DNA from 4 places in the Dysgonomonas sp. HDW5A genome. Region 2 is predicted to be linked to each of the others. Evidence: riboswitches for the same ligand, from Rfam matches in the RefSeq annotation. Region 2 holds a riboswitch; each other region holds the start of a gene.

Region 1 (7,768 bases), 420 kb from region 2:
ACCGAAAATCCAGGGAATGGCACGTAGGCTTTCCACACCTCCTGTTGACTTACGTTTTGCAGGACGTGAACCTAAAGGTAATTTTGCCAACTCTGCTTCGGGCGTTGCCTGATAGAAATAAGGGATGAAATCATCATTTTTTCTAACAAGGTCTTGGTATATTTTGCATGAAATATCCGACAACTCGTCCATCGTTTTTCTCCATTCCTCTTGAGGTGCAGGAGGAGGCAATAAGTTTGCTTCCAAAATGGCATCTATATAAAGAGACAATGTTGAAATTGCCAGATCGGGTAATCCTAATTTGAAACGAATCATTTCTCCTTGTTCGGTAACACGAAGTCCACCTTTTAAAGATCCCGGAGGCTGAGAGAATAATGCTATTTTAGCAGGACCTCCGCCTCTACCGATTGTTCCGCCTCTACCATGAAACAAGGTAAGTAAAACTCCTGCATCATTACATGTTTTGAGTAGTGCTTCCTGTGCACTGTATTGTGCCCATCCTGCTGCCAATGCACCTGCATCTTTAGCCGAATCTGAATATCCAATCATAACCATTTGTTTGTTGCCGATGATGCCTCTATACCAACCGATATTCAGCAATTGTTGCATAACATCAGAAGCATTGTTGAGGTCATTAAGAGTTTCAAATAATGGAGCTACAGGTAGCATATAAGGACATCCTGTGTCTTTTAATAACAGGTGAACTGCCAGAACATCAGAAGGGGTGCGAGCCATTGAGATAACATACACGGGAATTACACCTTGTGGAGTTTCTGCAATAACTTTACAAGTGTCCAGCACCTCTTTTGTTTCGGGACTAGGTTCCCACTGTTGAGGAATCAATGGTCTTTTAGAGGATAATTCTTTTATAAGGAAGGCTTGCTTCTCTGCTTCAGACCATGCAGCATAATCGCCTAACCCCAGATAAAGGGTTAATTCCGATAATGCTTCTGTATGTCTGGTACTTTCCTGACGTATATCAATCTTAACAAGGGTAACTCCAAAACATTTTACACGACGTAGGGTATCCAATAATTTATCGCCTGCAATACTTTCCATACCGCAAGCAATAAGAGAATCGTAGCATTTGATTAGAGGTTCCCACAATTGCTCGTTGTAATAAATGATGTCATCATTTATTGTTACGTGTTTTCCTTCGATTTTCTCATCCAGATATATAATGGTCTTTTTGAGTTTCGAACGAAGCTTTTTCATTAAAGCTCTATATGGTTCCTGTACTTCGGCATCGCCCAAATATACTCTGAATTCAGCAGTACAATTAAACATAGATAGTTCTTTAACCAATACTTCTATATCTTTTAAGAAAAGAGTTGCTGCACGTTTGCGGCTTTGTAGAAGTACATCTTTAGTAACTACAGCAGTAACATTGGGGTTACCATCGCGGTCACCACCCATCCAAGAGGTGAAATGTATTGGGCGAGCTTCTACCGGGATTGTGTATCCTATAGAGGCTTCCATTTGTTTATTTAATTCTTTCAGAAAAGAGGGTACAGCTTCCCAAAGGCTACTTTCGATAACATCGTAACCCCATTTAGCCTCTTCGTTGGGTGTTGGCCTGTCTTTGCGTATCTCAGCAGTAAACCAGTATTGAATAATAAGTTGTTTCAAACGACTCATTATATGTTCTTGTTTATAGCTTACGATATCATCGTGATCTAATTGCTGAAGGCACTCGCTTACTTCATTAAGGTTGTTAATTAAAGATCGGCGATTTATCTCTGTCGGGTGAGCAGTCAAAACCAGGTCAATGGATATTTCATTGATCGCTTTTTTTATGTCTTCATCATTTACTCCTTTGCCTTGTAATGTATTGTAGATACGGGCGAAGTTCACCGGATTATCTTTTCCCATTGCATGCTGAGAAATAGTGTCGTATTGTTCCGCAGTATTAGTCAGATTCAGAAACTGATTAAATGCTTGCGCAACCGGTAAAAAATCTTTGTCGGGCAGATTCTGAAGAGTTTCTACCAACTTATCATGTGCCTTTGTATCTCCGTTATGAGAAGCTTTTGATAATTGGCGAATTGTTTCGACGCGTTCATAGGTGCCTTCACCCAATGCTCCCTTGATGGTTTCACCAAGTAGTTTTCCGAGCATTGCTATGTTGTCGTTCATCAAAGAATTTGATTGACTCATAGTTTTTGTTTTTATATTAGTTTATATTCAATATATCTCCTTTATAAAAGGTATAAACTCAATTATAAAGGAGATATTGTTTTATTCTAACAGAAGTAATGAAAAGGTATGTGACCTTTATTCATTTATCAGACTGAATAATTCTTCTGCAGCTAAACGTGGACCTTCTTTAGTTTGACCGTCAATAGCAAGAGATGTATGTATTTCACCGATCTTAACTTGGTTCTCATTCATCTTTGTGAAGTATTGGCGAACTAATTTCTCCGCAACTTCTCTTTCCTGAACAGGTCCGAATGGGTTTGCAAAATAAGATTTTACTAAACCAACCTCAGTTGTAGTTCCTTTCGCTTTTCTTGCTCCGTCTTCAAAAACCTCGATAGCTTTATCCAGATTATCGAAAAATTTAATTTTCTGATCGGTCTCAGTATAATTATTGGCATAAAGCATATAATCTACTTTGTATCCTTTCGAAATAACTTCATAAGTTGAAACCGGAATAGTTACACGGGCATTTACTTTATCCGGATTTGTATATATTCCACGGTCTAATTGTTGATAAGCGTATGAAGGATCAAGGTCATCCACACGGACAAATGCTCCGATCTCAGTACCATATCCTTTTACCGAGCCATCGGCTTCGATATTCAAATAACCCATGTCATCGAAAATGATACGCATGTGTCTGATATATTTTTCATTCAGGTTGCGGAATGCCTCTAGGCTTTCAGATTTTCCGGCACCACTATCACCCATGATGATGATATTTGATTCTTTTCCGTTCTTCAATGCAATGTTTACCATCGCACCGTGTATTGGTAAACGACCATTCTCCATTTGCTTCACATTGTGAAGTGTAAGGAGCATTTTTTTCATATAACCGAAGTAGTCGATATCATCGCAATAGTTTGCATATCCGATAAGGATGTCATTCTGTTTGTCTTTGTAGTAGAAAGTACGTTTTTCTTCATGACCGTCGGCATAACCAAATACATAGATCATATCGGGTTTCTTACCGATATAACTGCTTGGTGTTGCTAATTCGAAAAGATTAGACAAGCCTAAACCGTGATCGATAAAGTCTTTGTGGAAATAAACAAATGTAAGCATATTGCCAACCCAGGCAGGGAATACAAACCATTCATCGTCATTCAAAGATATATTTGCAACGGGATTCGAAGAGTGTTCCTGAAAAATTCCGTCACGTGTATTTCGCTTAGTATAAGTAATCAATGGTGGTTGAAATATCACAGTACTAATAAATGGCACTGCCGATAGTCCTTTATATTCAATAGGACAATTCCATGATACTTCGTCATTCAGGATAAGACCGGCATTAGCCCCTGCAATCAGTTGACGATATACTCTGTGTTGGAATCCCATAACCGTTTCTTCGATGCGGCGATAGGTTGCAAGGATAAGGTCGTTGAATTGAGAATTTGCCTGAGTAAACCTAACATCTTGCAAACCTTCGCCAAGGCTCGAGTTGCGTACAATAGAGATGCGGTCTAAACGTCTCCAGTATGAATATAATAGTTCGATAAGTTCAATGAAAAGATCTTTATCTGCGAAGCAAACCGAATATCTATTGTCTACTTTTACTATCTCGTTTTCGTCACAAACTGTTAGAAACTTGAATACTTGAACAAGTGATTGAGCAAATTCATCATCTTTATTATTGAAGTATTTAATATAATAGTCATATATAATGACGTTATCTTTCTTCAATACCTGAATAAATGAGTCGATTACTTTTTTAAAACCATAACTATTCAAAAGTTTCTGACGGTTGTCACAATATTTCAGCGAGAAATTAATCATCGCTTTTCCTCGACTGATTGTAAATTCGTTTAGCATTGTTTATTCGGTTTTGTTTATAATTTTAGTTATTAGAATCTTTTTTGATAACACTGAGGGTATATTTCATCTTATACAAAATCTATTTCCAAATTTAATCATTTTACTTGTATTAAAAGAATTGATAAATGACTAATTTCTGTTTTCAAATTTAGCATCCTTATTCAATTGTTTTACTTACGGATAAAAGTGAAAATTTGTCGTTTATTTTCTTCAGGCAATCAAAGCAAAGACAATTTCCGTATGTGGTCTTGATGTATTCTCTGACTCCTTTCTCCAGATTTAATTTTGTGCAGTTACACAATTCTATCTGATCCACTCGACAGGTGAATGTAGAAGAGCAACTAGGACATGTTTTATCCATTCTTTATATTTTTAAAGGTCAAATGGTTTATTTGAATGATGTGTTGCATTAACTTTATTTCCCGAAAGTTGTTTGCCTGTACTATTTTCGGCAGGTCTTCTGACTTACTTCATTTCTAAACACCCTTCCCATCCTTCAGCTGGCAGTTATCAGTTATCAACAAATTTGTTGTTTACTGCTTTCTGTTCACTGTTTGCGACAGTGGTTTGAGTATTGTCTAGAAACTCTTAATGAAGCTTACAGCAGCGGGTCTGTTCCGGATTTTCACCGGATTCCCTTTTCATTATTCCATCGAGCATTGTGATAGAATAACACCAAAAACAGTTGTAAAGATAATAAAATGTCTGATTGATGTTAGCTAAAGAAACAAAAAAATCTTTCCTAAATGAAGGAAAGATCTTTTGTTCCAAGAATGTGCCTATAGGAGAAGGAGAGTCCTATATAAATTGAGATATTATGGAATGTGTTTTCCGGGCACAGCTTTAGATTTCGAGTTAGTAATTGATTGTTTGTTATATATCTGTTTAATATATTCTATTTTAATGCAAATTAAGCCATAAAGCATCAAGCAGGCTATAACCAAAATCTCTTTTTTTTCTCAGATTTGCTATTTAACTATATATAATAAAACAGCCCTCTCTCGAATATAAGAAAAGGGCTGTTCTATTGTATAAGAATCTTTAGTTTAGAATTTTAAGCTTATTCCTCCAAGGGCATTAATTCCTTGATTGGTATAGCCGTAATATCTTTCATATTTTTGGCTCATAACGTTGTTTGCTTTCACATAGAATGATAGCCAGTCTAATATGTTATAGCTTCCTTTGATATTTAGCTCATTGATATTGTTCATATTGGTTGAAGCATTGTTTACATATGTCTTACGTCCTCCTTCGAATATGTAATTAACTGAGAACGTGAGATTCTCGATAAATGAAAAATCAGCATTAAAATCAAGAGTGAAGCTGGGCAGTCCCCATGCTTCTTTTTTGTCAGGGGCTGTATCGGTTAAAGTATATTTGCTGACACTGTAAAAGTGAGTCAGAGCTTTTAAAGAAAGATCGGTATATGGGATCAATTTTGTTTTTAATGCCCCGCCAAAATGTCCGGCACCTAAATTTGCATACATCATTTCAGATACGTTACCCCATGATGGTGATTCGTTTGGAACAAACAGGTGTTCGTCTTTCGTATATTTATAACCGCCGAAGATGTCAAACTCAAAACCACTTATAACTCCCGATCTTACACCAATTTGTGCGTCGTATAATGTTTGAGAAATAAATACACGTGATGCGGGGTTGATATATCGATTCACACGGTTCATTTCTACAACATTATTGTCATTTATGCCTCCATCTACATTGAAATACAATAAACTTTTTTCATCGAAGTTCCAAGATGTTTTGATTGCCGGAGCAACTACAAATTTGTTCTCAATGTCAGATGCCCAATTTATGTTAGCACCTAAAGACAATTGAAAATTTCCACCTTCTATACTATAATATGGCTTAGCTTTAAAAATAGTCAGATTATGAAACGGATCCTTATCTAACAAAGGAAGAAAGTCTGTATTGCTAAATGTTTGGAAAAATATACCTCCTTCTACACCGGCTTTATGATCTGTTTGCAGGGGAGCTGCAATGTTAACCAAGGCGTCGAATATACTTCCCGAAATACCGTCATAATTTACATTGGGGCCATATTTAGTAGAGAAGTTATTGTATTTTACATTTGCAGAATAATACAATGCATCGTTTTGTTCTTTGGATGTTATTCCTGTTTCAGCTTCAATAACATTAATATTCTGATTGTTCTTCATAAAACCTTCATAAAGAGAAGGATCTTGATCCGCCGCACTGAATATGTAGGGATTGCCATAATAGTTAAAGGTGTTATTAAAGAATGATCCGTTCACATGCCATGTTAATGATTCAAAGTCGTGGCTGTATTTTGCTTTTATCAGATTCTCCATGTTTTTAGCTTTGGCTTGGTCAAGAAGAGAATTTGGATTTAGGTATTTTATTTTACCATCAGTAGAATTGTGGGTTGCAAAAATATCTAACCGGTCATTTTTTGAATCCACTATTCTGTATCCGGCCGCACCATCTAAGTTGGAATACATACCTGCTCCAAACAAGAAATAGCCACGATGTTTACTGTAGTCTATTTTTGTTCTGATATCGCCTGATCCTGGATTTCCAATCGGATAAGAGGCAATATTCATATTTGGGATGCTGTTCTCGAACTTTATATCGTACTGCTTCTTTTGCGGTTCGTGGAGAGCCGGAAGCGTATTGACTTTTGATGCATCCTGAATGGTTGGTGTATATTCTCTTTCGAGAGAAACCTGACGGTTAAGCGTTGTATCTTTAGCGGCAGTTTGGGCTGATATGTTTATGGATGCAACGCTTAATCCCAATGTGCTAATAAATAAAGTTTTATATAATGTATTCATTATCTTTTAATTTAAGTAAGGCCTCAGACCTGTTTATTACTGTATTTTAGACCTCTCCTAACCCTTTCCTGCTTAGAGTGTGGTCGGGTGGGGCTTAATTGCAAAGGTTTATGACCTTATTTATTTAATTGAGTTAAACGGTCATTTATCATCGATTGAATATCAGTTTCATTACCTGTATAGTTCGCTTTTAAACTTTCAAGGTATTGTTTTGCCTGAAACTTATCGCCTTTTGCCAAATAGGTATCTGATAATACGATTATCGATTGAGCCATCCAATAGGCATGAGGTGTACCTTGCTTCATCAATGCAAGGACTTGTTGTTCTGCCTTATCGTAATTCCCATTCTTTAGATAGGTTTTAGCCAATAGGTATTGCGCTTCTGCTCCATATACACTGCGTGTATCACTAGCCGCTTTCTGAAGATCGTCGATAGCTTTATTAGTCTCACCTGTATTCAGATAAGCTTTAGCACGGTATAAGCGAGCTTCGCTAACGATTTCGGGAGAAGTTTTGCTTTGTGCAAGTAACGCTGTTGCAACAGTGATAACTTCAACGTCTTTATTTAAGTTGTTGGCTACTTTAAGCATTCCTAATTGAGCCGTATTCTTATCCTCACTGCTTGTTGCTGTACGCATCATTTCCTTATAAGCATTATATGCGGCTTGATTGTTGCCTTTGTCCAGTTGTATTTCGCCTACAAGAGCAAGAGCTTTATTGAGGCTTTTTGAATTACCTGAATTAATAGTATTGTTGAATGCTTGGAGTGCAGTATCATAATCTTTCTTATTGTAAGCTATGGCTCCTATATAATAATGTGCATCGCCTGCAAACTGACCTTGAGGATACGATTGAAGGTATTTGTTCATCGCATTGGCTGCTTCGTTTGCATGACCTTTCATGTATATATTTTCAGCGGCAAGATATGATAATGAATC
Region 2 (7,768 bases):
TTCTCCTAATCGATAACCTAAATGCAGGATAGGTTTTGCATTTAAGTATTTAAGAACCAGTTTATGTCCGGCCTCATCACCCTGATGTCCGAAAATAGCATAATACAATACATTTTCATTCAATTTAGATGCAGCAAGCAGGCAGTTGGTCATAATAAAACCATCAACCAGAATGACCATTTTCAATTCGGCAGCCTTTAGCATAGCACCTACAGCCATCACCATTTCGTAACCGCCAAAGTAACGGATAATATCTTCGGGCGAATTATCCCCCTTATAATTTTCTTTAGCCTGTTTCAAAACATTATACTTATGTTCCATTATATTTCCTGTATGATCGCAACCTGCACCTACGCAATCTTTCAATGGAATATCTGTCAAACAAGCTGTCCATAAGGCTGATGCTGAAGTATTGGTAATACCCATTTCTCCAAAACCGATAACGTTACACCCTTTGTCGAAACAAGCCTGTACACAATCTGCACCACGTTGTATTGCCAAGTCCATTTCTTCGTGAGTCATAGCAGCCTCATTCAGATAGTTCCGGGTGCTTTTTCGGATCTTTTTATCGATAATCGGATCTTCGGGTTTAAAATCGAAATTAACCCCTGCATCTACAATCTGTAATTCGATTTTATGTTGACGAGCCAGAAAATTAATACCCGCACCTCCTGCCCAGAAATTGGCTACCATCTGAAAGGTTACTTCCTGTGGCGACGGGCTTACCCCTTCGGCTGCAATGCCATGATCTCCGGCAAATACAATATGATGAGGATTAATTAATTTAGGTTCTAATGTTTGCTGAATCCAACCAATTTGCATGGCTAAATCTTCCAATACTCCCAACGAGCCTTTTGGCTTGGTCAGATTATCTATTTTTTCTTGTAAATAAGAACGAACTTCGTCCTTTGGTTTTTCAATGTTGAATTGTAGCATCTTTATTTAGAGTTTAATTTATTTGATATCGTTATTTAGTGCAATATTTCGTAATATACAGGCTTATGATCGGGCAACAGTTCAGGATGAAAAGCCTTTATCAAATCAGCCAGAACAACTTCGGGTTCAACAGGAGCTTTTTCGTAGAATGGTTTCTGACGAAGATTGCAGTATACCACTTTCTTCTCTTTAAAAGCTTTAAAGTCTGCATACCGAGCATCGCTTTGCTTCATTGCTTCGTACGAATAGTCGCCGTCGTGACTTACGAGCATACGCCAAAAATCGGCATCTGCTCCCTTAGAATATACCGATTCGAAATCCATATTTATACCTCCAGTTTCGGTATTGTCTTTCAGAAAATATTCAGCTCCTGCATCACGGAATTGTTGAGCCAGAAAGCTTTTACCACCTACTACATACCAATTGCCCGAACGCATTTCGCCACTCAAAACAATAGGCTTTTTGTCCGCTTTAGAAGCAAGAGTCATCAGGTCTTGATATTTCTTTTCTATCTCTGCGAATTGACTGTTCGCCTGTTGTTCAAAGCCCAGCAGCATGGCTGTAAATTTAATCCATTCGGCTTGCCCAAGAGCAGAAGTCTCCTTATAACCCAGAAAAGTCACCAGAGGAATATTCAGATCCTTGATCGATTCATACCCTCCACGTTTAAATGGAGATACAAGTATAATGTCAGGATCGAGTGCCATAACCACCTCATTGTCAAAATTACCCTCTATGCCTATCTGGCTGGCCTGTCCGTTTTTGATACGGTCTTTCATCTGTTGGTTGAATAAATAATGCGTGCTGGTCATTCCTACGACTTTATCAATAGCATCCAGTTTTATAAAATTAGATAATTGAAGAGTAGTCATGCAAACAACCTTCTGAACGGGAACCTCTATAATAGTGTAATCTTTCGGTATTCCCTCGTGGCTTTGCCCCCGATTGACTAACGCATAGCGATACACAGTCTCGCTTTCGTGTTGAGGGTCTTGAACATCCACCAATCGGTAGTTATCGTTATATGAAACGCTGAAACCTTGTGCGTATTTGACTTCGATGTGAACCGAATCGGATGAGCTTGCCGTAGATAAGGTAGTTGCACTTTCACTCTGCTGATTATTCTTGCAACCGCTGAAAGCGAAGCCGATAAATAAAGTCAGACAAATAATTATTGAGCTTTTCATTTTATTGGTGGATTATCATTAGAGAAAAATAGGGGAATTTGCGGGAAATTATTTCTTGAGTATCGCAAGTGTAATACTCCTTTTCTTTGACACCTACATTTTCGAAGTAATGAAATGTTGCTGTAGGAATCGCAGATATACATTCCTTAACCGCATCCTGACATTGCGAAACCTTCATAATAACCACAACTTTGCCCGAATTTATTTTATCGATCAGGCTGCTTGCTGATATTATTCCCGGAATTACATTCAGTTCCTCTTCTTGTTTTACAATATGAATTCCTGCTAAAGCTCCGCTTGCAATAAATGCAGGAATACCTGCAATATGTTCTACCCGAATGTTTTGTTTAACCAGAGTATCGAATATATAATGAATGGACGAATAAAAACCAGCATCGCCCTCGGCTACAATGGCTACTTTCAGATTCTGGAGATATTGCTGTACAGCTTCCTCAGATACCCGATTATAAGCGTCTATTGCCGGAGAGCGGTCTTTACTCATGGGAACGTGAAAAGGAATGGTCTTTTTGGGGTCGATATCCAGCTCCATCATAATATCCAAAGCTCTCGAAGATACGGCACCTTCTTTGAGAATGGTTGCGGGATAAAAAATACAATCGGCAGTTTGCAGGGCTTTTAATCCTTTGAGGGTTATCAAATCGGCTTCACCCGGTCCTAACGATACAAATACAATTGGAGACATCGTTTCTCAATTCTTTTATACTATTAAACAATACTCAGAATTAAGAGGATACGAAACATGAAGTCGCCATATGCCAGGCATATTTTGAATATGAATGTTCTTAAGCCTTAACCACGAGCTTTAAACTATATATACCTTTGGCAGGTCTTCTGACTTACTCCATCTTCGGATGTCCTTCCCATCTCTCTATTAGAAACAGTGGATCAAATAATATCCAAAGATTGCTTGGCGGAGCTTACAGCAGCGGGTCTGTTCAGGATTTACACCTGATTTCCTTTTCAGCACTTTTTCGTAGATATGAAATTGTGCCACCAAAACGTCTGCAAAGATAATAAAGATCAAATAATAATCACGAATAACAGGCTGTGATAATCCTCGGAACAGATATTTTCTTCCTGCGTCTATTTTACCCTTGCAGTACATCCGTTGTCTGAAAAATAAAAACTACATTTGAAAATGATGAACTTAAATTTAAAATAGCATGAAACGGATATTTTTTATACTTACTATTTGCCTGATAAGTGCAGGGTTGCTGGCTCAACAGAATCTCGATTTCTCTCCAAAAGCAGAAATTGTTTCGCCTCAGATAAATAAAGACAATACAGTAACATTCAGACTGATGGCTCCCAATGCTAAATCGGTAAAATTGCAAGGTGATTGGATGCCCAGTGAGGGATGGACACCCAAATTGCAGGATCTGCAGAAAGACGAAAATGGCTTGTGGAGTTTCACTACTCAAGTACTGCCATCTGACCTGTACAGTTATACATTTATTGTGGATGGACTAAAAGTTATCGATCCCAATAATGTATATCAGGTTCGTGATGTAGCTACTGTAATGAATATATTTCTGATCGAAGGAGGTCTGGGAGACTTGTATAAAGTGCAGAATGTACCTCACGGAACTGTTGCCCGTCGTTGGTACGATTCTCCAAAGCTCGATAGCCCCCGTCGTATCACTATATACACTCCTCCGGGATATGAGAGCAGTACAGATAAATATCCCGTGTTTTATCTTCTGCATGGTATGGGAGGCGACGAAGAAGCCTGGATGGCACTCGGACGTGCTTCGCAGATATTGGATAACCTTATCGCCCAAGGAAAAGCTAAGCCTATGATTGTTGTGATGACTAATGGGCATACAAGCAATACTGCCGCACCGGGAGAGTCTGACAAAGGTTTTTACAAACCCGATATGCGAACTCCCGATATATTTAGTGGAGATATGGAAGCTAATTTTGGAGACGTTATCAAATTTGTTGAAAATAATTACAGAACGAAGTCTGATAAGCAAAACAGGGCTATTGCAGGCCTTTCTATGGGAGGATTCCACTCCTTGTACATTTCAGCAAATTATCCAAATACCTTTGATTACGTGGGATTGTTCTCCCCGGCTATTCTGCCACCGGCCAATGCAGCTTCACCTATGTACACAGATTTGGAGGCAAAGTTATTGGCTCAGCAAGCTAATGGATATCGTCTTTACTGGATAGCTATTGGTAAAACAGACTTTCTGTTTCAGAATGTAGTTGATTACAGATCGAAACTTGATGAAATGAAATTTATATACCAATACAGAGAAAGCGAAGGTGGGCACACTTGGGCAAACTGGAGGCTTTACTTATCTGAATTTGCACCCATGTTATTTTAAATATAGATGTATGTGTGTATGTTGTTGATTGTTAGTTTTTTTTATTCGATTTTTGGTGGTGTTTTTTTTAAAAGTAAGCTTTATAAAACTTAAAAGTTGAATATTCACTCAACAATTTGAACTCTTTTGCGTTTAATGATAAGTAGTGTTTAAATTAAAGTAATAAAGAGATCTTATATTTAATGTTTTATATATTTGTGTTAAAAAATACGAAACATCACCTATTTGTTGATCATTTTTATAACTTTGTTGCTATATGAATGTAGAATTCTAGCTTTGTGGTCAAATCCAGAAGTTGGTTGTTTCTAAAAGAGTTCTTTTATCAAGTGAATTATGTCTTAAGATTATACCAAATCGTCGATTGAAAAGAGATATTTGTCGAAGTTTTTGATATTAAACAATAATTTAAGATAACTTAGTACCAGATAAATCAAAATTTATATAACTTTGTGGTCATAAATCAGAATTATATAAAAAGAAAAAATATTTTCAACTAAGAAGTGATATAAATCCTTTTTAGGTTAGTGTTAGTTAGTGTGTTTGTAGGAAGCCCATGTCGTGATGACAAGGGCTTTTTCGTTTATACAATCCCAGAAAGAAACTTACCATTCTACTGCTGGATAATTTTCGACTGTGGTTCTGCTTGATCAACCATATTATCTTTATTTTTTGCTTAATCTGGTTATTTAAAGGTAACTGTGTCTATCTATTTGATGAAGTAAAAATAAAATATTTTCCTTTCTCTCTAATTACTAAATCAGACTATTGTATCTATAAATAATTATGGCTAAATTGCTTGTTAAATTATTTAAACACTTAAACAATACAAGTATGAGATCACTGAAAACAATGAGCTTTATTCTTTTCTTATTAATCCCTTTTCTGGCATTCACCGGTTGTTCGAATGATGATGACATTACTTTAGATGGAGAACTTTATCTGACTTTTGTCAATACCTCGGATGATTTACATGTGCTTATTTATTCGATGCAGAACACGCAAGTATCACTTTTTGACATTCCGTTGAACACTTATAAGAAACATACTAGTCAATCGCTAAATGTTGGAAATTATCTGATACAACTCAAATCTTCGTATTACAATTACGGAACTGCAGCAGTTCAGATTCAGCAAGGAAAAAGAACTTCAGTAACCTATGATGAACAGAATAATGCTCATACCTCAATAAACTAATAATACAATTTACTATCTGATTTTGAACCAATAAACCAACCTGCTTTTTATTAGTTACAAAATATTTTTAATTATATAGATCACACTGAAAATGCGGACATTTTCAGTGTGATTTTCTTTTTGTCGATAGAATTATCCTCTCTGTCGATTTTGATTGTCCAACTTTCCCTTCCCCTCTATATTTGAATCAGTAAATAATAAAAATATACTGATTATGAAAAAAATACTTTTAGCTATAGCAACTATTGCTGTTTGTTTGAATCTATCGGCACAACCCCCGATGGGCGGTGGAAGACCCGGAGGTGGCGGACGTCCTCCCAGAGGAGAATCTTCGCAACGAGGAGGTGATAGTAATCAGATTGGCATTACCAAATTTCCTGAGATTGAAGGTCTGACGGAGAAACAACGTGAAAAGTTAGTGAAAACACTAACCGATGAACGGAAAGCTGTAATGAAACTAGAAGGTCAGAAGCATGAACTAATGATGCCTACCGATGGCTCCGATAAGCCTAAAGACGATGAAAAGACTATGAAGAAGGTTCATAAAATTGATGAAAAGATCGATAAAGAAAGAACCAAATCTGATCAGAAAATTAGATCCACTTTATCCCCTGAGCAATATGCAATATTCAAAGAGAAGCGTGATCAAGTGGAATTCCGAAGACCCGAGAGGCGTAGAAGCCGACCTGCCGATGGAGAGCGACGCAGCCGTTCTGACAGACAAGGAACTCCTCCGGAGATGCCAATGGATAATGGGTTTGATAATGAATAAGATATAATCAATGAAAAGATATTATTGTATAATTATTTCTGCTGTAACCTTCAGTTTGTTGATCTCAGAATCGCTTTTGGCTCAACAAAGCTGGACATTAAGATCGTGTATAGAGTATGCCCGTGAAAATAATATTCAGGTGCAAAAATCGCAGATTACAGAAGATAGTTATGCCGTAGATGAATTACAGTCGAAAGCGGCACTTTTTCCAAGTCTTACAGGGAATGTTTCGCATGGTTTTTCGAATGCACAAGTGGTGAATACCGATGGTGAGTATAAATTCAAAAGCTCATTGGTCGGACAATATGCCTTGAATGCCAGTGTAACCCTTTTTAATGGAAAGCGTAATCTGAATACTATAAAAGAAGCTCAGTTAAAAAAGCAGTCTCAGGAGTACACCACTCGTGAAACTCAAAATAGTATAGAGATTTCCATTACACAGGCATACTTGCAGATGTTGTATGCACGTGAGGCCATTAAAAACAGCCAGAATATACTCGAATCAACCGAAGTGCAGTTGAAACAAACCAAAGATTTTCTGGATGCGGGTAGTATTACACGAAGCGAGTATGCACAAATAGAAGCTCAGTACAGTGCCAATAAATACGATGTGGTAGCTGCACAAAACTCATTCGATAATTATAAACTTCAGCTAAAACAATTGCTGGAATTGGATCTTGATGTTGATTTTCAAGTCGAATTTCCTCCAATAGCAGATGATAACGTATTGCAAATGGTACCTAGAAAAGAAGACATTTACCGTACAGCATTAAAGATAATGCCCGAAATAGAAAACAGCAAATTGGGTATAAAACTGGCTAATCTCAACAAGTCTTCAGCAAAAGCAGGGTATTTGCCTACGTTAACATTGACGGGAAGTATGGGTACAGGTGAGATTTATAGTCAGTCGCCATCGTTTTTTACTCAGCTTGGACGAAATTTCGATCAAAATATAGGTTTAACATTGAGTATTCCCATATTCGATAACCGACAAAACAAATCGAATGTAGAAAAGGCTAGTCTTGATATCAAAACTGCCGAACTGGCTTTGTTGGACGAACAGAAAGCTTTACTGCGAACAATTGAGAGCCTCTATCAGGATGTAGTATCGGCACAAAGCAAATACGTTGCAGCCAAGGATAAACTCGGATCAACCGAATTGAGCTACAATCTGATATCGGAGCAATATAACTTAGGAGTACGTAATATTGTGGAGCTGACTACCGAAAAAAACAACTACGCAAATGCCTTGCAGGAATTTATACAAGCTAAATACTCAGCCATATTGAGTTTGAAGTTACTTAATTTTTATCAGGGACAGGAAA
Region 3 (7,768 bases), 1.4 Mb from region 2:
GCTATCCAAAACATAGATCAAACCAGAACCATACACCGCAACATATGTCTTGCTACCATATATAATCATATCTTGACCTGTATCTCCCAGCCCTATACCATTGGCGGATTCAAATACATTTGAAACTTTTTTCGAACCAAAATCATAATAGGTTAATGCTCCATAATTTCCGCCATATTTTCCGGCATTAAGGATATAAGCACCATTAAACTCTACAACAGGAATATCCGGATCATTGTTATCATCATCACTACAAGAAGAAAAACCGATTAGAGTGGCTCCGAATAGGAGCATACTCCACAATAAATTCTTTTTTATCATTTTATGTTTGATTTTAAAGTACAATTATAATTGTTAAATAAATTTTCTAAATTATTTCTTTATAAAAGAGATACCCATAGGATATGATCCTCCTGTATCAAATTTGTTTTGTAATTTGCCTGCTGAAGAGAATACATACACATCTCCATTATTCTTTTTATTGGCAGCTAATACATATATATCACCCGATGCAGGCTCAAATTCAATTCCCGATATATCCGATATTACAGTACCATCTGTTATAAAATTTTCTTCTACAACTTTTTTCTCTGTAATATTATAGCAACTTACGGTTGATACCGGAATACTGTTTACATATACTTTATTCACCAAATACAACTTATCGCCATAAGGAAACATCAAAAATGAGTGCCCTTCTTCCAATACGGTAACTTTATCTGTTGTAGTATTTATTTGTTGCAGTTTATTAGGTACAGCCGTTTCATCCGTTTTATAATTACCTCTTGAGATCAGGTATAAATTATTGTATTTATCCATTTTAAACTCCTGAGGATTCATACCTACTTCTATTTCCTTTGATGAAGTTAACTCAGGGTCTACTACTGAAACAGTATTATTATAGCCGTTTTTAGAATTCATACCTCCTGAATTTGCTACATAAATTTTATTATTAGCAGCTTTTACACTCTCCGGATTAGGTCCTACAGCAATCTTCTTGTCGATCTTCATAGTTGTGGTATCAATTCGGGCTAAATATCCTTCATAAAGACTCACATATACTTTTCCATTATATGCTTCGAATTCGCGTGGCTGGATCTTATCTGCCGTCTCACTTTGTATAGTACTTAATATTTTACAATTCTTATCCAAGACATAAATAATCCCGGAGTTATAAACTGCAACATATATTTTATTGCCATACACAATCATACTTTCGCCGGTATCGCCCAGACCTATTCCATTTACCGATTCAAAAATGCCGGTTCTAACTTGTTTCGAATCTAAATCATAATATGTAATGCTTGCTGCATTGTTTCCTTTTCCTCCACTATTAATAACATATGCTCCATTAGGAACTAACTGAGGAGGAGTTATATTATCATTCTTATCATCATCGCTACATGATGAGAAAATAAATAAAACTGTAAAAACTAACGTACTAAAAAAAAGTATTCTTGATTTCATTTTTGTTTAATTCTTTAATCTTAAAAATTCATTCTTACTAATATCCTATAAGAACGGCCGGGCATAGGATAATCTTTTATTATATAATATGTTTTATTTGCTAAATTGGCAATATCTCCTTGTATACGAAACTTATATCTTCCCTGTTGAAATGTCCTGTTTAATGTAATAGTATGGTCAACATAACCTTCAATGCGGTTTCTTTCGATATTCTGTGGCTCTGCATATGTTTTCCCACTTGCTATAAATGAATATCCGAAATTAACCCAAGGGTTTTCGAGAGTCAGCGATCCCGCACCTGAATGTTCTGGAGTATACTGTATCTGATCTCTATAATTCTTATCCTCCGGATCGGTTATATCTATTGCCTTCTGATAGGTATAGCTGCCTGATACCTGAAGGTTTAATTTATTATTAATCTCAAAATGAGTATTTACATTAAGATCAAGTCCTGTAATTTTCACTTTTCCTAGATTAACGACCTTCGATTCAAACATAGCTGGATAAATCACTATCTTATCTTTTACATTGTTACGATAAACATCTGCTGCTATACTGAAATAATTGAAGAATTCTGAGAATGAATTTGACCAGGTTAATCCTAAATTATATTGCTGTGTTTTTTCGGGACGCAGACTCGTATTACCCATTCGATGGTAATAAAGGTCATTAAACGAAGGAACTCTAAATATATCTTTATAAGAAGCTCTCACTCTAAGACCTGTAGAGTTAAATGGTCGGTAAGATAAACTGAGCGAAGGAGACAATCTCTTTCTATTGTCAGGCTTACTCCCCACAACCACACTCTCGCTCATATAAGTTCCTAATAAATTAGCAATAACCGTAAGATTCCTATCATCATACTTTGCAGATAAAGAAGTTAGCGAAGTCGATCTGTTAGGTTCCGCAAAACCCGAGAAATTAGCAGTCAATGTATTATAACTATAATCTTGAGCAAAAGAAAAAGAGATTGTTTTATCCAGATTATATAGTAATGTACTTGTAAGATATAATTCGTCTTGTTTATATATATCCTCTAATATACCATCGGGATATTTTGCGTCCTTATCGATATAACGTGTATACGCATGTCCGTACTTACCTTGTATCTGCCAATTAAACTTATCATTAATGTAGTTGATATATTTTGCCTGAGTGAAGAAGTTTCGATCCCACAAACGCTGATTACTATTATTGTAATACAATATAATGGCTCCCGGCAATCCTCTTTCCGAATCAAAATAATATGCTTTTACAGACAGTTTTTGTGATTTGGTTAACTCGCCAAATATATTCAGCTCAGTACGTTTAATATCGACATCGGTATTTTGTCTTTTTTCCCTTATTACTTCATCTACATTTTTTCTTTCATAGCTATACTTGCCATCTGCCCTTTGCCAACTGCCATCGAGAGAAAAAGAAAATTTCTTATTCAATTTATATGCATAGTATAAATAAGGATTAAATTGCCCCCATGATCCGGCAACCAATTGTGTGTGGAATGAATATCTTTTATCCGTAAAAGAGGGTTCTCTGGTAGTAATACTTAATACTCCAACAGAAGCCGAAGCCTTGGCTGTCCTGAAAATATCATCGGATTGCCCCACTGTCAATGATAGCATCGCAATATTATCCAATGAAAATCTTCCGATATCAACTTGTCCTGATTGTGCATTGCTTACAATGATTCCATCATATAAAACTGCAGTATGCTCAGAACCAATACCTCTGATAGCCACTGTTTTCATACCTCCAATACCTCCAAAATCTTTTACGACAACTCCCGAGAAACGACGCACAGCGTCCGAAACAGATAGTACTCCGGTCTTGTCTATATCTGATTCCGATAAGGTTTGGATTAGGTTGGTCGAAAGAGAAGCTGATGGTTTAATCTGTGCAGTTACAACTACTTCATCAATCTGATGTGTTTGTACAGAATCTTTACTCTGAGCATTTATTCCTAAGAAAAAAAGCTGAAAGACAGAAAAAACAACCAGAAAATAAGAGTAATTCATATACAGAAAGCAAATAAACCAATAATAGATTTAGCTTCCGGATAAAATATGATGAAGAAATTACGATGGAAATATTCTAAAGAAGAATGAATCGACAGTTTTTGATCTTCAGCTCTATTTCTCGAAAGCTGTTTAGTATCTGTCGTCTTGCAGGTTTTCTGACTTACATTTTTTTATTGCTAAATAAAATGCTTACAGTAGCGAGTCTGTTCAGGTTTTTCACCTGATTGCCCTTATTGAATCCTGTTATTAATACTAATTACAGGAACAAAACAACGTTGCAAAGATATGTTATAAAGATTAATCTCGACACACAAGAATGTTAAATATTTATTTTTTCTATAAGTTGACAACCTTGTGTACTTGTATTATCAGTCACTTTTTTAACATACTTACCTGATTAACAAAGAGTATACGATCTTAAAATTGGAAATAGATAAAGGGTTGTGTACTGCTTGAAGCAGTTGCATACACCAACCAAAATACTCCTCCTACGATAATAGCTCTTCCGATGTATGGAAGTTTCAGAAAGCACATTTCGACCATATCACTTAAGCGTTTAGGTGTAAAGTGTAATATAAAACCTGCAAAAATCAGGATGAACACATTCCTGTATGCTTGAATTACAGTTAACCATGCTTCGGGATTATATTCAAGCCTCGTAATATTTTCGATAACGGTTCTTGCGACACCGAAATCTGCTGCCCTAAAGAAAATCCAACAAAAAGCAACGAAGTGAAATGTTAGTAATCCACAAAATAAATTGACCAGAATATTTTTTTCAGGAAGCTTTACAAACTGCCTAAACAGACGTTCTACAGCTAAAGCTCCACCATGTAATGCACCCCAAGCAATATATTTCCAAGCAGCACCATGCCAAAGTCCTCCAATAAGCATTGTCAGAAAAAGATTAATATAAGTGCGGAATTTCCCTTTGCGGTTCCCGCCTAATGGAATATATAAATAATCTCTCAACCACCTTGATAGTGTAATATGCCACCGACGCCAGAATTCTGTCACAGAAAGCGATTTATAAGGTGTTCGGAAATTTTCGGGAAGCTTGAATCCCATTAATAATGCTATACCAATAGCCATATCCGAGTAACCCGAAAAATCGCAATATATTTGCAGAGTATATCCATAAGCAGCCATTAAGGTTTCAAATGGGGTATAACTCAGGGGACTATCAAAAATACGATCGACAAAATTCAATGAAATATAATCGGAGATTACTGATTTTTTAATGAGTCCTGTGATTATCAGAAATAAAGCTAACCCGGCCTCTTTTTTCGATAAGCTTATCTCTTGATACATTTGAGGTAAAAACTCTTTTGCCCTAACAATAGGGCCTGCGACCAACTGAGGGAAGAAAGAGAGATAGAAAGCAAAGTCCAACACATTCTTTGCCGGCTTTAATTCCCTTCTATACAAATCAATTGAATAACTTATTGCCTGAAAGGTAAAGAAAGATATCCCTACAGGAAGAATAATATGCTGTAACTGAAAGTTCCCGTGAAATAAATCATTCAAATTATCGATAAAGAAGTTGGTATACTTGTAATACGCCAACACCAGCAAGTTGAGAACGACCGTTATTGTGAGAATTGATTTTCGGATACTTTTCTTCGGAGACAGGTCCATCACCTCTGACAAAATATAATTAATCAGGGCTGATAATATCAACAGTATAAAATATACTCCACCTGCTTTATAATAAAAGAATATAGAAAACAAAAAGACATACACGGTTCGAAAATGTGCATACTTCTTTGTTAAGATATATACCAAATAAAAGATCAGAAAAAATCCAAGAAACAAACTGGTGCTAAATAAAAGCGGATTGCTTGGGTCATACTCAAACCACGATCGTATTTGATCGCTCGAAAGAGAAAAATAAGATTCTAAATAAGTTAACACAGTTTTCAATTTGTCCTACTTTTTACATAATTATCATAAGCAGCCAAGAAGTGAGCAGCAAAAAGCTGTCCCTGCTTTTCGTATCCCTCTCTGGTATAATGCACTTTATCTTTCGCCATCAATGGCTCAAATTCTTTTTCGAGCGGAGCCTTAGCTCCTCCCAATTTAGTCAACAGATCCCATATAACACAATCCTTTAATTGCTTTAACGCCTCTCCGTACCCCTCTACAAAAGTATTAGGTGTTCTTCTCTTGAATAACGAAGGAGGGGGTGTCATTAATAAGATCACCATCTTAGGATTATTTTTTCTTACCTTATCTATAAACATTTGTATCTGTGAAATATAGTAAGGAGTTGTCCATTTATTAAAAGCCTCATTCGTTCCAAGTGAAATAACAAGTAAATCGGTTGATAATGCAGGAAATTGATCAAAAAACATAGGGTATTTATTGTAATCTGAAACCTTTGTTCCATTTACACCTATGCTATGATAAATAATTCCGGGTTTATCATTTTCCAATATTATACCGCTCAAATTATATTCAGATTCCTTTTTTCCTGGAAGAATAGTTAACTGATTAGATGAAACCGGCAATATAAATTCCGATTCGTATATTTTCTCTTTTGAAAGAATAGTATTCAACAAAATCTCTTTCTTCGGTTCTTCTTTCACCTCTTTAGGAATAGCAACAATTTTTGTCTCCGGTTTTTCCTTTGATGGGATTTTCAAATCCATCCCTACCCTTATCGTATTCGAAGATAAATTATTTAAGTCTTTTACTTTTTCGATGGGAACATTGTAAAACTGTGAAATTCTGTATAATGTCTCTTTGCTCTCAACCTTATGAATTATATAATTCGGCTTCTCGTTTTCGATTTTATCATTATCCTTCTTGGCTGTTGATGGAGGTGAAGTAACCTCACTCACGTTAGCTGTTACACTTTGGTAATCGGTGTCAGGTAAACTAATCTTAAATGAAGAATTCTTAGTCGGGTAAAGCAACTTTACCTTATTGAAGGTATACAAAGGGTTTGCATCTATATTAACTTCAAAATCGGGACTACTTGTATAAAGTCCTATTCCACTTAAACCGACACATACATCCGTCACCGGATAAATATTACGACGACTTTCCCAAATCGTGTTGGAGGTATATTTAATATAGCTGGTACCGTTGGTTTTAGCTAAGCTATAAGGAAAAGTAAAACCATATCCTCCATTTCCAAATTTAGCTTGCAAAATCTGACGTATTACATTGGTAAACATATCGGCCTGCACATGCGAATCACCTATATGAACAATATTCACTTTACTTATCTTATTCTTCTCTAACTGATATAATTTCTCAAATACAGGAGCCAGCAATTTCACATTCTTAAAATCACTATTTACACCGTCTTTTGCATCTTTGGAAAATATGCTTGAAGACACTGTACAAAAAATAAATAAGAAGAGTATTGCTTTTTTATAAATCATCCGATTGTGTGGAATTTTTAGGTCGAGCCGAGATTCGCCCCGACTCTCTTAATTTTTTATATTCAAAATAGCCTTTATCTAATTCACCATAGATAAGACCTCCGATTTTTTTTGCTCCTTTTTGATTAAAGTGAGTATAATCTTTATTAGCTAAAGACGGATTTTCTTGTACCCATTTTACCATCGAACCATAACCACCCATTAAGGTATATAAATTTATAAAGCCGGAATGAGTACCCTCTGCATATAATTTCTGATGCTTAACTAATGGCTCTACCGCCTTATCGGTCTGCATCTCCATGTTTGTTTTTACAGCCCTGTCACCTGTCGAGATAATCAGGATACTTGCATTAGGAAAACATTGTTGCAAATGATTTACAACTCCCGACATTTTAGATTCATACCAACTATAATCTGTAGTGCCATATCCTAATACGTTTGTGCCATATTGCAAGACTATAAGATCATAGTTTAAGACCCTATCAAGTGCATTCATCAAGTCTTTATTAAACAAAGAAAGGGGTAAACCAGAGTTGCCACGCAATGAGAAATTATCGACATGCACACCTGATCCATCATCAAAGTTGATACCATAGAAAGGAATAGAATCAGCTTTTTCGAAAGTAGCCTTTAATGTTTTAGTTGAAGGTGATAATTTCAAGGTATTCAAAAGCTTGGAAGTAATCAATTCGTAGCGTACCGTAGAATCTTTACTAAAAGAAATATTTACTGAAGCATTATGATTTGAAGAGCTACCATAAAACAAGGTTGGATTATATAATAGCGTTGCATTAGCTACGTCATTCGCTGTATATTTTAACCAGGTCTGACTTCCACGTGGTACAAACGAAACCTGTCCGTCAACGCCAAATGCTCGCTTAGGCTTCTTTA
Region 4 (7,768 bases), 1.8 Mb from region 2:
TTGTAACTCAATTGTACGATTTGGGCATTAATGCCCGTTCCGTAGCACGGATATTATCGGGCGTGAGGTCTTTCTTTAACTTTTTGATTTTAGATGGCTATATCCAGAGTGATCCGACAGAGTTGTTGGAAACACCTAAGATTGGACTTAAGCTTCCTGTGGTTTTGAGTCTTCAGGAAATAGAAAATATTATATCCATAATAGATCTTTCTACAAAAGAAGGGCAACGCAATCGTGCTATAATTGAAGTGCTTTATAGTTGCGGACTACGTATTTCGGAATTGACCAATCTTAAATTTTCCGATTTATTTCTTGATGATGGTTTTATTCGAGTCGAAGGCAAAGGAAGTAAACAACGTTTGGTTCCAATCTCACATACGGCAATTAAAGAAATTGGTAATTATTTGCTTGACCGAAAACATATTGATGTGAAAAAAGGATCCGAAGATATGGTGTTTCTCAGTAAAAGAGGTACTCCTATATCCCGTATTATGGTATTTCATTTTATAAAGCAATATGCAGATCAGGCAGGAATCAAAAAAAATATAAGCCCCCATACTTTCAGGCATTCATTCGCCACTCATTTATTGGAGGGCGGTGCAAACATAAGGGCGATACAACAAATGTTGGGACACGAAAAAATAACGACTACTGAAATTTATACTCATATGGATCGTGAGTACCTTCGTCAGGAGATAATTGAGCATCATCCACGAAATATGGATAAACGATAATTCTTTCCTTTTGTAAAAAGAATAATGATAACACATAATAAAAAGAAGAAAATATAGTTTCTATATTTGAAATATACTGATGTATTTTTTTACTTTTGATAAAGCAGAACGAATAAATTCATATAATAGAATGATTAAAAAATATAAATCGCACCCCTGGCATGGTATCTCTCTGGGAAATGCCGCTCCCGAAGTAGTAAGAACATTTATAGAAATTGTTCCGACCGATACTGTAAAATATGAGGTGGATAAGCAGACGGGATATTTATGTATAGACCGTCCTCAGAAATATTCGAATATCATACCTGCTTTATATGGATTTTTACCTCAGACTATAAGTGGTCCTCGGGTGGCAGAACTGAGTAATGTGAGGCTTGACCGAACCGATATAGTCGGAGATAATGACCCTATAGATATTTGTGTATTGACCGAGAAAGATATTACACATGGAGATATTATTGTAAATGCACGTCCAATAGGAGGCTTTCGTCTGATAGATCACGGGCAAGCCGATGATAAATTGATTGCGGTTCTTGATAATGATGCCATTTATAGCTCGTATCGTGATATCAGTGATGTACCTTTTGCTGTAATAGATCGTTTGAAGCATTACTTTACTACCTACAAAGATATTCCGGGGGATACCGAGCGTAAATGTGTTTTGACGCATGTGTATAATGTAGATGTTGCTTACGAAGTAATAAGGCGTTCGATAGATGATTATAACGAGTATTTTAGTGTCTGTGGCATATGATAAAGCTCTAGCGTCTTTTTATCAAAGAGAATAAAAAATAAAGAAGCCGATATTCAAATGAATATCGGCTTCTTCTATATATCAGAATAAGAAGTAATTCTTATTTTTTGCGTTGTACACGTTTGTAACCATATACAGCTTTGTCACCCAATTCTTCTTCGATACGAAGTAGTTGGTTGTATTTAGCCATACGGTCAGAACGGCTCAAAGAACCAGTTTTGATTTGTCCTGAGTTAGTTGCAACTGCGATGTCAGCAATTGTAGCATCTTCAGTTTCACCCGAACGGTGAGAAGTTACCGAAGTGTAACCTGCACGGTGAGCCATTTCGATAGCATCCAATGTTTCAGTAAGAGAACCGATTTGGTTAACTTTGATAAGGATTGAGTTAGCACAACCTAGTTCGATACCTTTTTTCAAGAAATCAACATTAGTTACAAACAAGTCGTCTCCAACAAGTTGTACTTTGTCGCCGATAGCATCAGTAAGGTTTTTCCATCCGTCCCAATCGTTTTCGTCCATACCGTCTTCGATAGAATCGATAGGATATTTTTCAGAAAGTTCTTTCAAGAAAGCAGCTTGTTCAGCAGAAGTACGTTTTGCTGCGTTAGGACCTTCAAATTTAGTGTAATCGTAAACTTTAGCAGTTTTATCGAAGAATTCAGAAGCAGCACAGTCAAGAGCGATAGTTACGTCTTTAGCTGGCTCATATCCTGCAGCCTTGATAGCTTTAAGGATCGATTCAAGAGCATCTTCAGTACCGTTTAATTTAGGAGCAAAACCACCTTCGTCACCAACAGCAGTACTAAGACCTCTGCTTTTGAATTCTTTTGCAAGAGCGTGGAAAATTTCAGCACCCATTCTCAAACCTTCTTTGAAAGAAGCAGCACCAACCGGACGAATCATAAACTCTTGGAATGCGATAGGAGCATCAGAGTGAGATCCACCATTGATGATGTTCATCATAGGTACAGGAAGAGTATACGTATTAGTACCACCAATATAACGGTACAATGGAATATCTAGAGCATTGGCAGCAGCTTTAGCAACAGCTAAAGAAACACCAAGAATAGCGTTAGCACCCAATTTAGATTTAGTAGGAGTTCCGTCAAGAGCGATCATTTTAAGGTCAACACCTCTTTGATCCAAAGCACAGTCTCCAATAAGTGCAGGAGCGATAACAGTGTTTACGTTCGCTACAGCTTTTTGTACACCTTTACCTAAGTATCTTTTTTTGTCTCCATCACGAAGTTCAAGAGCTTCATGCTCTCCTGTAGATGCTCCTGAAGGAACAGCAGCACGTCCAAATGCACCACACTCTAGTGTTACGTCAACTTCGATTGTTGGATTTCCTCTTGAGTCCAAGATTTCACGTCCGAAAATACGTTCGATTCTCATGTTTGTTTATTTTAGTTTGAATAAATAATATGTCCTAAATTTTACTTTTCACGTTTGCGTAACAAAAATACTTCTTTTTTTCGTTTATTGAAATACTTTTGTAGTCTAAAATGCTTTTTAAGGATTTAGACCTTTTGTTATACTCTGGTAAGCATAAGTGCAACTAAGTGTTATACTTAAATAACGTTGCATTATATATTTACTATTAATGCCAATCAGTAACTGAAAAGTGTTACGAAAAAGTGTCATTAGCTACAAAAAGTAAACAATAAAGGTGACAAAGTTGACTACTGAATGTTACTTTTTGATATTTGTTAATTCGTTGTTTATTAGTGATTAATAGTTGAAAAGGTTACAAAAGTAACAAAAGTGACAATTTTTTTACGAGTTCTTTTTTTCTTTGTCTAGCTATTCAATGATCCTTATATAAATAGATAAAATAATTCAATAACTGATTCGGATTATTGCTTAAAATAATTTTGGTAACATAATGAAAAAAATAATAGTACTGGTATTGGCATGTGTCTCGTTAATAGCTTGTAAAGAGACGTCAAAAACGAAGAATGAAAGTGATTTTCAGATGGCAGGAGATGCTCTGGCAGTAAAAGACAGCATTGCAGGTTCGGATTCCCTTTTTAATAATATGGAGTGGATAGATGAAGAGCTTTATCCTAAAAGCAAGGATTTACCTTTGTTTGTATTATCGACAGGTATTTTTCATGGAGATGAAACTTCTCCCGTAATGATACATAAAGGCTGGTTTGGTATTTTTCGGGATAGAGGAAAATATTATATTGCACCTACTACACTTACCATTCAAAAAGCTTTTGATGTTGTTTTGGATGAAAACGAACACAACTCATCAGAGTGGACAGGGTGGGAAGTTAAGACTTCTCATATTGATACTTCTTTGGTCTTGATAAGTAGTTCGCCTCGTTTGTCATCTCACGAGATAAAGACAATACCATTAGACAAAGATTTTATTGAACCGAATGAGAAAATGACATTTACATATAATGGCTCATCGTATACACTATATTCAACAGGTGATTTAAAACCTGCTGAGTATAATAAAGATGAAATGATTGTAAGTAATTATAAACTATATATCAAGGGGAATAAGGACGGAAAAGAAATAAATCAATTGATAGCATCTACCCCTACCTTTGAAGATGCTATATTTAGGGTATTATTTATAGGTGATATTGATAATGATGGCTTTCCAGATTTGGTCTTAAATACGACATATAATTATAATCTTTATAGACCAACGGTTTATCTTTCGTCATTTGCCGACAAAGATCAATTAGTCAAAGTCGTAGGTTTGCATGAAAGTGTTGGCTGCTGAAGCAGAAAGAACTTAGCAGGAGATATAGATAAAATAAATGACTTATATTTGTAGCATCGTTTTGGTGTTATTCGGTCACATTGCTGAAAGAATAATGAAAAGGGAATCCTGTGAAAATCGGGAACAGACCCGCTGCTGTAAGCTTCGCCAACAGTTCTCGAACAATACTCTATACCACTGTTTCTTAATATGAAACGGGAAGGATGTTCAGGATGAAGTAAGTCAGAAGACCTGCCAAAATAAATGAATTCGGATGCTTTCGGGAAACAAAGCAAAGAATCTTAACTATAGATGTTTACGATTGGTAAATATTCTGTCATTATTTTTACATATTGTCATTTTATGGGGTAGGAGAGAATTATAATTTTTCTTTTTTATAACTTGTACCGCTAATTTTGGATAAAACAGAGTAAAGTTAAGCAGATTATATAGTATTGATTTAATAGTAAAGATATTAGTAGGTAAAAATATTAAATAGGTCTTGGATCTTTATAGTAATAAAATGAGAAAAATTTACGAACAATTTGTAGCTCGCGAAAAGCTATTAAATAAACAGTATGGTGAAGCATACTATAAAAGACAACATCAGCGAGGAAAGTTAACGGCCCGCGAACGTATTCTGTTATTGTTCGATGAAGGAACATTCGAAGAAACAGATGCTTATACACCTCCAGTAGGAGGCGGTTCGTTTGGTAAATCGGTTGAAGCTTTAGGTGATGGAGTCGTTACCGGATACGGATCTGTAAACGGAAGATTGGTCTATGCCTATTCACAAGACTTTAGTGTATTGGGAGGCTCATTGGGTATTTCGCATGCCGCTAAAATTGTAAAAATACAGGATATGGCTCTAAAAACCGGAGCACCTGTTGTCGGGCTTATTGATTCGGGTGGTGCCCGTATTCAAGAGGGGGTAAGCAGCTTGAATGGTTACGCTGATATTTTCAAACGGAATGTAATGTCATCGGGGGTAATCCCTCAGATTTCAGTAATAATGGGACCTGCTGCTGGAGGTGCAGTATACTCTCCAGCTCTTACCGATTTTATATTTATGACGGCTGACACAAGCTATATGTTTGTAACAGGTCCTAATGTGGTAAAAGAAGTTCTGAACGAAACAGTATCTACCGAAGATTTAGGAGGTGCATCTGTTCACGGAACTAAATCGGGTGTTGCTGACTTTGTTTACAATGACGATGAAAATACGATCTTGGGAGTAAAGAAACTTCTTTCTTATCTGCCATCCAATAATATGGAGAATCCTCCACTGATACAATCGGAAGATCCTGTCAGCAGGGTAGAGGAGAGCTTGAGAAATATCGTACCCGATGATCCCGATAAACCTTATGATGTAAAAGATATTGTAAAGCTGATTGTCGACAAAGGCGAATTTTTGGAAGTTGCCGAAAACCATGCAGCCAATATATTTACAGCATTTGCCCGTCTGGATGGTCAGGTGGTAGGTATTGTAGCCAATCAGCCTAAAGTAATGGCTGGTACATTGGATATTGACTCGTCCATAAAAGCGGCTCGTTTTATCAATATTTGTGATTCATTTAATATACCTATTATAACACTGGAGGATGTTCCCGGATTTTTACCCGGAACAGATCAGGAGCATGATGGTATTATTCGTCATGGAGCGAAATTACTATACGCATATACTTATGCAACAGTTCCCAAGATTACAGTAATCTTGCGTAAAGCTTACGGTGGTGCATATATCGTAATGAATAGCAAAGGTATTGGTGGCGATTTTAGTTTTGCATGGCCTACAGCCGAAATTGCAGTAATGGGACCCGATGGAGCAATTGCCATCCTTTACAGAAAAGAGTTGAGCGAATCGGAAAATCCGGTGGTGCTTAAAAAGGAACTGACTCAGAAATACAGGGAAGAGGTAACCAACCCTTATATTGCTGATGAAAAAGGATTTGTAGATGAGGTTATTGATCCGGCTCTGACTCGCCATAAAATAATCAGATCTTTAAAGACTCTCGAAAGAAAGACCGAATATAAGCCAAAACGCAAACATGGCAATATGCCTCTTTAATTTGGATAAGAATCAAGATGAAACAAAAGAATAAGATAAAATCAATATTAATAGCCAATCGTGGTGAGATAGCTATTCGCATAGCTAAGACTGCCAAAATAATGGGGATTACTGCGGTGGGTATTCGTACACTTAAAGAGCCCAATGCTCTTTATTTGTCGGCAGTAGATAAAGTTGTCGATTTTCCCGATATAGATAATGGCGGTATTCCCGAATTTCTGGATATAGAATCATTGGTGTTATTAGCCAAAAGAAATCATATCGATGCTATTCATCCGGGATATGGTTATCTGTCTGAAAATGCACAGTTTGCAACTCGTTGTACCGAAGAAGGTATTGTATTTATAGGGCCTTCGCCCCGTATTATTCAAAATATGGGTGATAAGGTAATTGCCAAAGAAATAGCTGCAAAAAATAATGTTCCTATGTTGGGTGGAAGCAATGGAAGTGTTGATACACTAGAAGAAGCATTGGATGTTGCCGAAAAGATAGGTTTTCCACTTATCATAAAAGCTTCTGCCGGAGGTGGTGGACGTGGTATGCGTGTGGTTTATAAGAAATCGGAAATGAAGCAGATGTATTTCTCAGCTTCATCTGAAGCCCAAAATGCATTTAATAATCCGTCGGTATTTATTGAGCGTTTTTTGGAGAATCCCAAACATATCGAATTTCAGATAGTGGGTGACTCACACGGAAATGTAATCCATCTCGGAGAACGTGAATGTTCTGTACAACGCAAACATCAAAAACTGTTAGAGGAAGCTCCATCACCTGCTCTATCCGAAGAACTTCGTGAAAAAATGGCTACTGCTGCCGTTTCTCTAGCGAAAGGTGCAGGATATATCAGTCTGGGGACAGTTGAGTTTCTGCTTGATAAACAAGGTAATTTCTTTTTTATGGAAATGAATACCCGTGTTCAGGTAGAGCATCCTGTTACGGAAATGATAACAGGTCTTGATTTGATCGAATTGCAGATACGGATAGCCAATGGCGAAAAACTTCCTATTACTCAAAGTGATGTGAAACTAAATGGTTGGGCTATCGAATGTCGTATCAATGCCGAGGATGTGCAATCGGGATTTTCACCCTGTACAGGAATCATTAAAGGATTAAGAACTCCCGAAGGCGAAGGCATAAGAGTGGATAAAGGAGTTATAGCCGGTTCTGAAATTACTCCCTATTTCGATTCGATGGTTGCTAAATTGATTGTACATGCTAAAGACCGTCCGACAGTTATCGAAAATACATTGAAGGCGTTGAATGATTTTCATATTAAGGGAATCAAAACAACAATTCCATTCTGTAAAGCTGTTCTTCATAATGAAGTTTTCAAAGGAGGAAGTTTTGATACCTCATTTATTGAAAAGGATATGGATTCTCTTGTTTTTCATGAAAAAGATGAAGCTCTCTTTGCTGCCTTATTAGCTATCTCGAATTATCGAAAAGAGAATGAGCCGATCAAAGAAGAAAAACAAGTATTGGATATGTG

What was found. A riboswitch is a leader RNA that binds a small molecule or an ion and turns the genes downstream of it on or off. The one in region 2 is predicted to bind cobalamin.
Region 1: another riboswitch for cobalamin. It lies ahead of G7050_RS09685 (cysteine-rich CWC family protein); the one in region 2 lies ahead of G7050_RS11365 (precorrin-2 C(20)-methyltransferase).
Region 3: another riboswitch for cobalamin. It lies ahead of G7050_RS17045 (TonB-dependent siderophore receptor); the one in region 2 lies ahead of G7050_RS11365 (precorrin-2 C(20)-methyltransferase).
Region 4: another riboswitch for cobalamin. It lies ahead of G7050_RS03725 (acyl-CoA carboxylase subunit beta); the one in region 2 lies ahead of G7050_RS11365 (precorrin-2 C(20)-methyltransferase).

The regions. Positions count from the first base shown of each region.
Region 1 is NZ_CP049857.1:2,319,017-2,326,784, forward strand. Features, by position in the region: gene ppc (phosphoenolpyruvate carboxylase) at 1-2,157, opposite strand, end outside; gene G7050_RS09680 (phosphoenolpyruvate carboxykinase) at 2,275-4,011, opposite strand; gene G7050_RS09685 (cysteine-rich CWC family protein) at 4,172-4,375, opposite strand; cobalamin riboswitch at 4,447-4,709, opposite strand; gene G7050_RS09690 (hypothetical protein) at 5,061-6,830, opposite strand; gene G7050_RS09695 (tetratricopeptide repeat protein) at 6,947-7,768, opposite strand, start outside.
Region 2 is NZ_CP049857.1:2,735,187-2,742,954, forward strand. Features, by position in the region: gene cobT (nicotinate-nucleotide--dimethylbenzimidazole phosphoribosyltransferase) at 1-936, opposite strand, end outside; gene G7050_RS11360 (ABC transporter substrate-binding protein) at 972-2,123, opposite strand; gene G7050_RS11365 (precorrin-2 C(20)-methyltransferase) at 2,125-2,826, opposite strand; cobalamin riboswitch at 2,948-3,157, opposite strand; gene G7050_RS11370 (esterase) at 3,308-4,477, shown strand; gene G7050_RS11375 (hypothetical protein) at 5,309-5,671, shown strand; gene G7050_RS11380 (hypothetical protein) at 5,886-6,443, shown strand; gene G7050_RS11385 (TolC family protein) at 6,454-7,768, shown strand, end outside.
Region 3 is NZ_CP049857.1:4,116,495-4,124,262, forward strand. Features, by position in the region: gene G7050_RS17035 (YncE family protein) at 1-321, opposite strand, end outside; gene G7050_RS17040 (YncE family protein) at 373-1,467, opposite strand; gene G7050_RS17045 (TonB-dependent siderophore receptor) at 1,488-3,482, opposite strand; cobalamin riboswitch at 3,613-3,770, opposite strand; gene G7050_RS17050 (MBOAT family protein) at 3,903-5,399, opposite strand; gene G7050_RS17055 (LysM peptidoglycan-binding domain-containing protein) at 5,405-6,832, opposite strand; gene G7050_RS17060 (hypothetical protein) at 6,867-7,768, opposite strand, start outside.
Region 4 is NZ_CP049857.1:893,370-901,137, reverse strand. Features, by position in the region: gene xerD (site-specific tyrosine recombinase XerD) at 1-734, shown strand, start outside; gene G7050_RS03740 (inorganic pyrophosphatase) at 865-1,488, shown strand; gene eno (phosphopyruvate hydratase) at 1,589-2,884, opposite strand; gene G7050_RS03730 (hypothetical protein) at 3,375-4,232, shown strand; cobalamin riboswitch at 4,278-4,486, shown strand; gene G7050_RS03725 (acyl-CoA carboxylase subunit beta) at 4,735-6,279, shown strand; gene G7050_RS03720 (acetyl/propionyl/methylcrotonyl-CoA carboxylase subunit alpha) at 6,297-7,768, shown strand, end outside.